2 regions of the Psychrobacillus sp. FSL K6-2365 genome follow, and region 1 is predicted to be linked to the other one. Evidence: a T-box and tRNA genes for the amino acid it is inferred to sense, from the RefSeq annotation. Region 1 holds a T-box; the other holds one or more tRNA genes.
The links. The T-box of region 1 lies ahead of leuS (leucine--tRNA ligase). A T-box ahead of a tRNA ligase gene usually reads a tRNA of that ligase, here a tRNA-Leu.

Region 1 (4,427 bases):
GCTAATGCTTCCAGCTCTTCTTTTGTCGCATCTTTAGCAACATGTAATTTCGCACGGACTTTTCCTTTAATTTGAACAGGAATTTCTACTTCATTGTCTACCAACTTAGATTCGTCGAAAGTTGGCCAAGATTCATAAACGATTGTATCATCATGTCCAAGAATGCTCCAAAGCTCTTCCGCAATATGTGGAACGATTGGAGAAATAAGCTTCACAAATCCTTCTACATACTCTTTAGAAATTTGCTCTGCTTTATAGCCTTCATTGATAAATACCATCATTTGCGAAATGGCAGTATTATAATGCATTGCTTCAAAGTCTTCAGTTACTTTTTTAACAGTTTGGTGATACGCTTTTTCCATATTATCAGAAGAAATGTCCGTAACTTTAGAACTCAACTTACCTTCTTCATCGACAAGTAAACGCCATATACGATCAAGGAATCTTCTTGATCCATCTAAACCGTTTGTTGACCATGGCTTCGAAGAGTCCAGTGGACCCATGAACATTTCGTATAGACGAAGTGAATCGGCACCATGACTTTTTACAATATCATCAGGGTTTACTACATTCCCTTTTGATTTAGACATTTTCTCATTACCTTCACCAAGAATCATTCCTTGATTAAATAGTTTTTGGAATGGCTCTTTCGTAGTAACAACACCAATATCATAAAGAAACTTATGCCAGAAACGTGCGTACAATAAATGAAGTACTGCATGCTCTGCGCCACCTACATAAATGTCAACTGGAAGCCAACGTTTCGCTAGTTCTGGATCGACAAGTGCCTCGTTATTATTTGGATCAATATAACGAAGGTAATACCAACAGCTACCCGCCCACTGTGGCATAGTATTAGTCTCACGACGACCTTTTTTACCTGTTACTGGATCTACAACATTTACCCATTCGGTAATATTAGCTAATGGTGATTCACCTGTTCCACTCGGTTTAATATCTGTTGTTACCGGAAGCATTAATGGTAATTCAGACTCATCTACAGGTGTCGAAGTACCATCCTCCCAATGGATAATTGGAATTGGCTCGCCCCAATATCGTTGACGGCTGAATAACCAATCACGTAGACGATACGTAATTTTCTTCTCACCTTTACCATTCGCTTCAAACCATTGAATTGCTTTTGCTATTGCTTCTTGTTTATTTAAGCCATTCAAGAACTCTGAGTTAACAAGTGTACCATCTGCTGTGTAAGCTTCTTTTTCGATGTCTCCACCAGAAACTACTTCCACTATTGGCAAGTCAAATTGTTTCGCAAACTCATAGTCGCGCTCATCATGTGCAGGAACTGCCATAATTGCACCTGTTCCATAGGTAGCTAACACATAATCTGCAATCCAAATCGGCATTTTCTCCCCACTTACAGGGTTAACCGCATAAGCACCTGTAAATACACCTGTTTTATGTTTTGCTAAATCTGTACGTTCTAAGTCACTTTTTAGTTTCACTTGATCTTTATAAGCTTGCACTGCTTCTGATTGGTCAGCAGTTGTGATGACATCCACAAGCTTATGCTCAGGTGCTAATACTGCATACGTTGCACCAAAAATAGTGTCTGGTCTAGTTGTAAATGCTCGGAATGATTCGTTAGTTTCAGCTACCTCAAATGTAAGCTCTGCACCTTCTGAACGCCCAATCCAATTACGTTGCATTTCTTTCAAGCTATCCGGCCAGTCAAGATCATCTAAATCCTCTAAAAGTCTGTCTGCATAAGCAGTTATACGAAGCACCCATTGACGCATCGGACGGCGTTCTACTGGATGTCCCCCACGCTCGGATACACCATCGATTACTTCTTCATTAGCCAAAACAGTACCTAATGCTGGGCACCAGTTTACTGGCACTTCATCTACATATGCTAGGCCTTTTTTGTACAGTTGAATGAAAATCCATTGTGTCCATTTATAATAAGAAGGATCCGTCGTATTGACTTCTCTATCCCAGTCAAATGAAAATCCTAAATCGGTCATTTGACGTTTAAATGTAGCAATATTCTTCGCAGTAAATTCTGCGGGATCATTCCCAGTATCAATTGCATATTGCTCTGCTGGAAGACCAAAAGCGTCCCAACCCATTGGGTGAAGAACGTTATAGCCTTGCTTACGTTTAAACGCACTTAATATATCCGTTGCAATATACCCAAGTGGATGCCCTACATGTAGGCCAACTCCTGAAGGATAAGGGAACATATCCAATGCATAAAATTTTGGTTTGGATGGATCATCTGTCATTTTATAGGTTTTATTTTCTTGCCAATACTTTTGCCACTTTTTTTCAATCGCTTCATGATTAAAGCTCATCGTAACTCCTCCTTAAATTTAGAAAAGCGTTAGCGCCTATGCAAGTCTCGACAAGTGCTGGAAAGGTTTCACGGACAGGCATCCTCTGCCTTTTCTTGAAACCCTGAAGCAACTTGAGGGGCTAGGCGCTAAAGCTAGACATAAAAAAACTCGCCCCTTAAAAAACTAAGGGACGAGAGATATACTCACGCGGTACCACCCAAATTAGTGAAAACTTCACTCAACTTGATTCCTTAACGCGGAAAACGGAATAAGCTACTAATCGTTCACTTATTCTGACTCAAAGGCGAGTTCAATAATTCGTAACGCTAACTTACACCAATCGCTAGCTCTCTAAAGAAACGATATTTATCTACTATTCCTTATCTCAGTCAACTTCTATTAGTTTTTATGATAATGGATTCTGTATTAAAATACAAGCTACACTTTAATCAATTACTCTTTGTGATAATTGGCGTCCAGAGGGTTGACTTAAATCAGCAATACTTTCGCTGTTTTAATTTAAATCGCTACATTTTCTCTAACATCTTTAATAATAAGCTCCGCTTCTGTAGCGTCGATAATATCTTGAACAGAATAACCCTCGAAAACTTCCTTCAATTCAAGTCCGTCCTCGGTTACCTCTATCATTGCCCGTTCTGTTATTATTTTATTCACAACTGCTTTACCTGTTAAAGGTAATTCACATTGTTTTTTAATTTTAGCAGAACCGTCTTTTGCACAATGGTCCATAATGACAATAATTTTCTTAGCACCATGCACTAAGTCCATTGCTCCGCCCATGCCTTTTATCATCTTCCCTGGAATCATCCAGTTTGCAAGATCTCCTTTTTCAGAAACCTCCATCGCTCCTAAAATGGCTACATCGACATGTCCTCCACGTATCATCGCAAATGACTCTGCACTATTAAAAAAAGCAGAACCTGGAATAGTAGTCACTGTTTCCTTACCGGCATTTATAAGATCTGGGTCTACTTCTTGCTCAGTTGGATATGGACCTATGCCAAGCAAACCATTTTCAGATTGTAAAACGACAGTTTTATCTGGAGAGATGAAATTCGCTACTAAAGTCGGAATCCCAATTCCTAGATTAACGTAGTTTCCATTTTCGATTTCCTTTTCTGCTCTTCTTGCAATTTTTTCACGTGTATTCAATCGAAACTCCTCCTTAAGAACGTGTCGTTAAACGCTCGATTCTTTTTTCCTGTTTTGCTTGGAACAGACCTTGAACATAAATACTCGGTGTATGTATTTGGGCAGGATTTAGGTCGCCTGTTTCCACAATCTCTTCCACTTCTGCTATGGTAATTTTACCTGCTGCTGCCATCATTGGATTGAAGTTTTGCGCTGTCATATTATAAATAAGATTCCCAAATTTATCTGCCTTAGCTGCCCGTATGAAAGCATAATCAGCTCGAAGTGCTTCTTCTAATACATATTCCTTACCGTCGTATACACGTACTTCCTTTCCTTCCGCTACAATGGTTCCTACACCTGCAGGAGTATAAAAAGCAGGAATTCCAGCACCACCAGCGCGAATTTTTTCTGCCAACGTTCCTTGTGGTGTCAATTCCACCTCAATCTCACCAGATATTACCTGTCTTTCAAACTCTTTATTTTCCCCAACATATGAACCTATCATTTTCTTTATCTGTTTATTTTTAAGTAGCAGCCCTAGACCCCACTCATCCACACCACAATTGTTGGAGATAACCGTTAAGTCCTTCACACCTTTTTCAACTAACGCTAATATTAGCTGTTCCGGAATTCCGACAAGTCCAAATCCTCCAACCATTAGAGTCATTCCATCTTGCACCCCTGCAACAGCCTCTTTAGCTGAATTGTAAATAGGTTTCATGCTTCCAATCCCCTTTCAAGTAAGCTTGACACATTATTATTTTCTCAAATATCCGATAACTTAGCAAACTATATTCCTGAATATTTGAATAGATGAATTCTTTCTCCCTATCTAGTGATATTTAATAAAACACAGCGATTATTAAATCGGACATTTAAAAAACAATCGCTTAAAGTCAATAATTATAATTATTGACTCGTGTAACCACCGTCTAAAACAACTGCTTGCCCAGTCATACCTTTTGCAGCTTC
Region 2 (4,427 bases), 840 kb from region 1:
TCAATGTCGTTTTATCCAGTTTTCAAAGAACAAGTATCGAATCTTCATATAAAAATGAACATTCAAAACTGAACTGCAAAACGTTAAGATACGAATAAAGATTCGTATTCCGATATTATCCTTAGAAAGGAGGTGATCCAGCCGCACCTTCCGATACGGCTACCTTGTTACGACTTCACCCCAATCATCTGTCCCACCTTCGGCGGCTGGCTCCCGTAAGGGTTACCCCACCGACTTCGGGTGTTACAAACTCTCGTGGTGTGACGGGCGGTGTGTACAAGGCCCGGGAACGTATTCACCGTGGCATGCTGATCCACGATTACTAGCGATTCCGGCTTCATGTAGGCGAGTTGCAGCCTACAATCCGAACTGAGAACGGTTTTATGGGATTTGCTCACCCTCGCGGGGTTGCGACCCTCTGTACCGTCCATTGTAGCACGTGTGTAGCCCAGGTCATAAGGGGCATGATGATTTGACGTCATCCCCACCTTCCTCCGGTTTATCACCGGCAGTCACCTTAGAGTGCCCAACTGAATGCTGGCAACTAAGATCAAGGGTTGCGCTCGTTGCGGGACTTAACCCAACATCTCACGACACGAGCTGACGACAACCATGCACCACCTGTCACCGCTGTCCCCGAAGGGAAAAGCCTATCTCTAGGCCGGTCAGCGGGATGTCAAGACCTGGTAAGGTTCTTCGCGTTGCTTCGAATTAAACCACATGCTCCACCGCTTGTGCGGGCCCCCGTCAATTCCTTTGAGTTTCAGTCTTGCGACCGTACTCCCCAGGCGGAGTGCTTAATGCGTTAGCTGCAGCACTAAGGGGCGGAAACCCCCTAACACTTAGCACTCATCGTTTACGGCGTGGACTACCAGGGTATCTAATCCTGTTTGCTCCCCACGCTTTCGCGCCTCAGCGTCAGTTACAGACCAGAAAGCCGCCTTCGCCACTGGTGTTCCTCCAAATCTCTACGCATTTCACCGCTACACTTGGAATTCCGCTTTCCTCTTCTGTACTCAAGTCCCCCAGTTTCCAATGACCTTCCACGGTTGAGCCGTGGGATTTCACATCAGACTTAAAGGACCGCCTGCGCGCGCTTTACGCCCAATAATTCCGGACAACGCTTGCCACCTACGTATTACCGCGGCTGCTGGCACGTAGTTAGCCGTGGCTTTCTAATGAGGTACCGTCAAGGTACGAGCAGTTACTCTCGTACTTGTTCTTCCCTCACAACAGAGTTTTACGATCCGAAAACCTTCTTCACTCACGCGGCATTGCTCCATCAGACTTTCGTCCATTGTGGAAGATTCCCTACTGCTGCCTCCCGTAGGAGTCTGGGCCGTGTCTCAGTCCCAGTGTGGCCGATCACCCTCTCAGGTCGGCTACGCATCGTCGCCTTGGTGAGCCGTTACCTCACCAACTAGCTAATGCGCCGCGGGCCCATCCTGTAGTGACAGCGAGATGCCGTCTTTTAACATCTCCCCATGTGAGGAAATGGATTATTCGGTATTAGCCCCGGTTTCCCGGAGTTATCCCAATCTACAGGGCAGGTTGCCCACGTGTTACTCACCCGTCCGCCGCTAAATCAGAAGAAGCAAGCTTCTTCGTCATTCGCTCGACTTGCATGTATTAGGCATGCCGCCAGCGTTCGTCCTGAGCCAGGATCAAACTCTCCATAATAGAGAACTTAAAAAGCTCATTTTGTTTTGCTGGCATCATCATTAAATGATGTCAAAATTGTTTTGCTATCAAACTAACAAAGTTAGTTGATAAGCTATATGTCTTAACGTTTTGCATGTTCAGTTTTCAATGTTCAATATTCTATGGTATTAAATAATGGAGCGGGTGAAGAGAATCGAACTCTCATCATCAGCTTGGAAGGCTGAGGTTTTACCACTAAACTACACCCGCATTAAATTATGTTAAACTGTTATTTGACTGGTGCGGCCGAGAGGACTTGAACCTCCACGGGGTTATCCCCCACTAGGCCCTCAACCTAGCGCGTCTGCCGTTCCGCCACGACCGCTTAGTAATTAATAGGACAAGGTTGATTATACTCTCTTACACCTTAAATGTCAATAACAATTTGATGAGCCATGTAGGATTCGAACCTACGACCCTCTGATTAAAAGTCAGATGCTCTACCAACTGAGCTAATGGCTCAAAAATGGCTGGGGTACCTGGATTCGAACCAGGGCATGATGGAATCAAAATCCATTGCCTTACCGCTTGGCTATACCCCAACATGGCGGTCCCGACCGGGATCGAACCGGCGATCTCCTGCGTGACAGGCAGGCATGTTAACCGCTACACCACGGGACCGTTGAAAATATTAAATAATAAATGGTAATGACCCCTACGGGATTCGAACCCGTGTTACCGCCGTGAAAGGGCGGTGTCTTAACCGCTTGACCAAGGGGCCATAATGGCTCCGAAGGTAGGACTCGAACCTACGACCGATCGATTAACAGTCGATTGCTCTACCACTGAGCTACTTCGGAATAATTTTTGTCGTTTTGTTTTACTCGACTTTTTCTATTATAGAGAGGGTTTTGCAAAACGTCAACTACTTTTCGAAAATTTATTTCAGATTCTCAAAATAAACTAACACTAAATCTCCGTAACACTTGCCACAACGGTATTTCTTCGTGTTTAAACGAATTTTTCGATTATACAAAATGGAGCATTTTGCACATTTATACGTATACCTTTTTGTAGCCTTCCTTCTTTTTCCCTCTACTAGAGTAGAACAAAATCTAGGTGAATTTGTTGCTTTGAGTAGCTCACGAAAGTCGGCATCCCGATGTTGATATCCTTTTCCTTCTATATGTAAATGATAATGACAGAGCTCATGTTTGATAACGCCAACCAATTCATCCATCCCATATTTTTCGAATACTAACGGATTTACTTCTATATTATGCGACCTCAACATATACCTTCCACCAGTAGTTCTAAGCCTTTTATTAAAATACGCTTGATGTTTATAGTCTTTCCCAAAAGCTTCTTTTGATACACGGCATACAAGTTCATACAATTTTTCATCTGTCATATTAATCACCCCTATTTGAAAAGAGGTTGTCCAATGACATATCTCATTGGACACCTCTATAAGTTACACTTGCTGTTCTGGTGGAAGCATTGTTAATGCAATTCTTCCTTTATTGGCATCAAACTGTTCAACCCATACAGTCACTATATCTCCTAGTGAAACAACATCTAAAGGATGTTTGACAAACCCTTTTTTAAGTTTAGAAATATGGACTAAACCATCCTGTTTTACACCGATATCTACAAATGCACCAAAATCAACTACATTTCTCACGGTACCTTGTAATTCCATCCCTGTTTTTAAGTCTTCTAATTTGAGTACATCTTTTTTCAAGATCGGCTGCGGAAATGCTTCACGAGGATCACGGGCTGGCTTGATTAATGTATCTACTATATCTTTTAGTGTGATTTCACCTATTTCTAATTCTTTACTTACTGTTTCTATTGAAATTTTCTTTAGTGCCTCTTCTGCTTCTCTTGTCCCTATCTGTGTCTTCTTAAGACCGGCAATTTCTAGCACTTGCTCTGCTCCTTTATAGCTTTCAGGGTGAATGCCCGTTGCATCAAATGGATTTTTCGCATCTGGTACGCGTAAAAATCCAATTGCTTGTTCATATGTTTTGGCCCCAAGGCGTGGAATTTTCTTTAGCTGCGCTCTAGAAGTAAACCTACCCTGCTCATTTCTCATATTCACAACGTTTTCTGCCACTGTTTTCGAAAGTCCTGAAACGTATTGTAATAACGATGCAGATGCTGTATTTACATTTACACCTACTTGGTTAACTGCAGTTTCTACTATAAAGGATAGGGAATCCGATAATTTCTTTTGTGAAACATCATGCTGGTATTGTCCTACTCCTACTGCTTTTGGATCTATTTTCACTAGTTCTGCCAGAGGGTCCTGTAGTCTTCTTGCAATGGATACTGCGCTACGTTGTTCTACTTGTAGATCTGGAAACTCGTTGCGCGCAATTTCAGAAGCTGAGTACACACTGGCACCTGCTTCATTCACTATTACATAAGCTACTTCCCCCTCTGCTTCTTTCAAACAATCCACGATAAATTGCTCTGTTTCACGAGAGGCTGTTCCATTTCCAATGGCAATCAAAGAAATAGGGTAGTTCTTTAAGTAACCAAGCACTTTATTCCTTGAGCCTTCCACATCCATTTTTGGGGCATGTGGATAAATAGCAGAGACCTCTAAAAGTTTTCCTGTATCATCTACAACCGCTAGCTTACATCCTGTACGATAAGCTGGATCGACACCTAGAATTACTTTTCCTTTTAATGGTGGTTGTAATAGTAAATTACGCAGATTTTCAGAGAAAATATGAATAGCCTGTGTTTCTGCTTTTTCAGTAAGCTCTGCTCGAATT

Region 2: it encodes a tRNA-Leu, which carries the amino acid that the T-box ahead of leuS (leucine--tRNA ligase) is inferred to sense. The anticodon was not compared.

The regions. Positions count from the first base shown of each region.
Region 1 covers NZ_JBBOOO010000001.1:2,946,426-2,950,852, forward strand. Annotated here, with positions in the region: gene leuS (leucine--tRNA ligase) at 1-2,318, opposite strand, end outside; T-box leader at 2,484-2,696, opposite strand; gene MKY29_RS14670 (3-oxoacid CoA-transferase subunit B) at 2,820-3,473, opposite strand; gene MKY29_RS14675 (CoA transferase subunit A) at 3,487-4,176, opposite strand; gene MKY29_RS14680 (3-hydroxybutyrate dehydrogenase) at 4,365-4,427, opposite strand, start outside.
Region 2 covers NZ_JBBOOO010000001.1:3,783,822-3,788,248, forward strand. Annotated here, with positions in the region: rRNA gene MKY29_RS19115 (16S ribosomal RNA) at 126-1,680, opposite strand; tRNA gene MKY29_RS19120 (tRNA-Gly) at 1,838-1,911, opposite strand; tRNA gene MKY29_RS19125 (tRNA-Leu) at 1,940-2,026, opposite strand; tRNA gene MKY29_RS19130 (tRNA-Lys) at 2,091-2,163, opposite strand; tRNA gene MKY29_RS19135 (tRNA-Gln) at 2,169-2,243, opposite strand; tRNA gene MKY29_RS19140 (tRNA-Asp) at 2,247-2,322, opposite strand; tRNA gene MKY29_RS19145 (tRNA-Glu) at 2,351-2,422, opposite strand; tRNA gene MKY29_RS19150 (tRNA-Asn) at 2,427-2,501, opposite strand; gene MKY29_RS19155 (SprT family protein) at 2,582-3,052, opposite strand; gene MKY29_RS19160 (Tex family protein) at 3,116-4,427, opposite strand, start outside.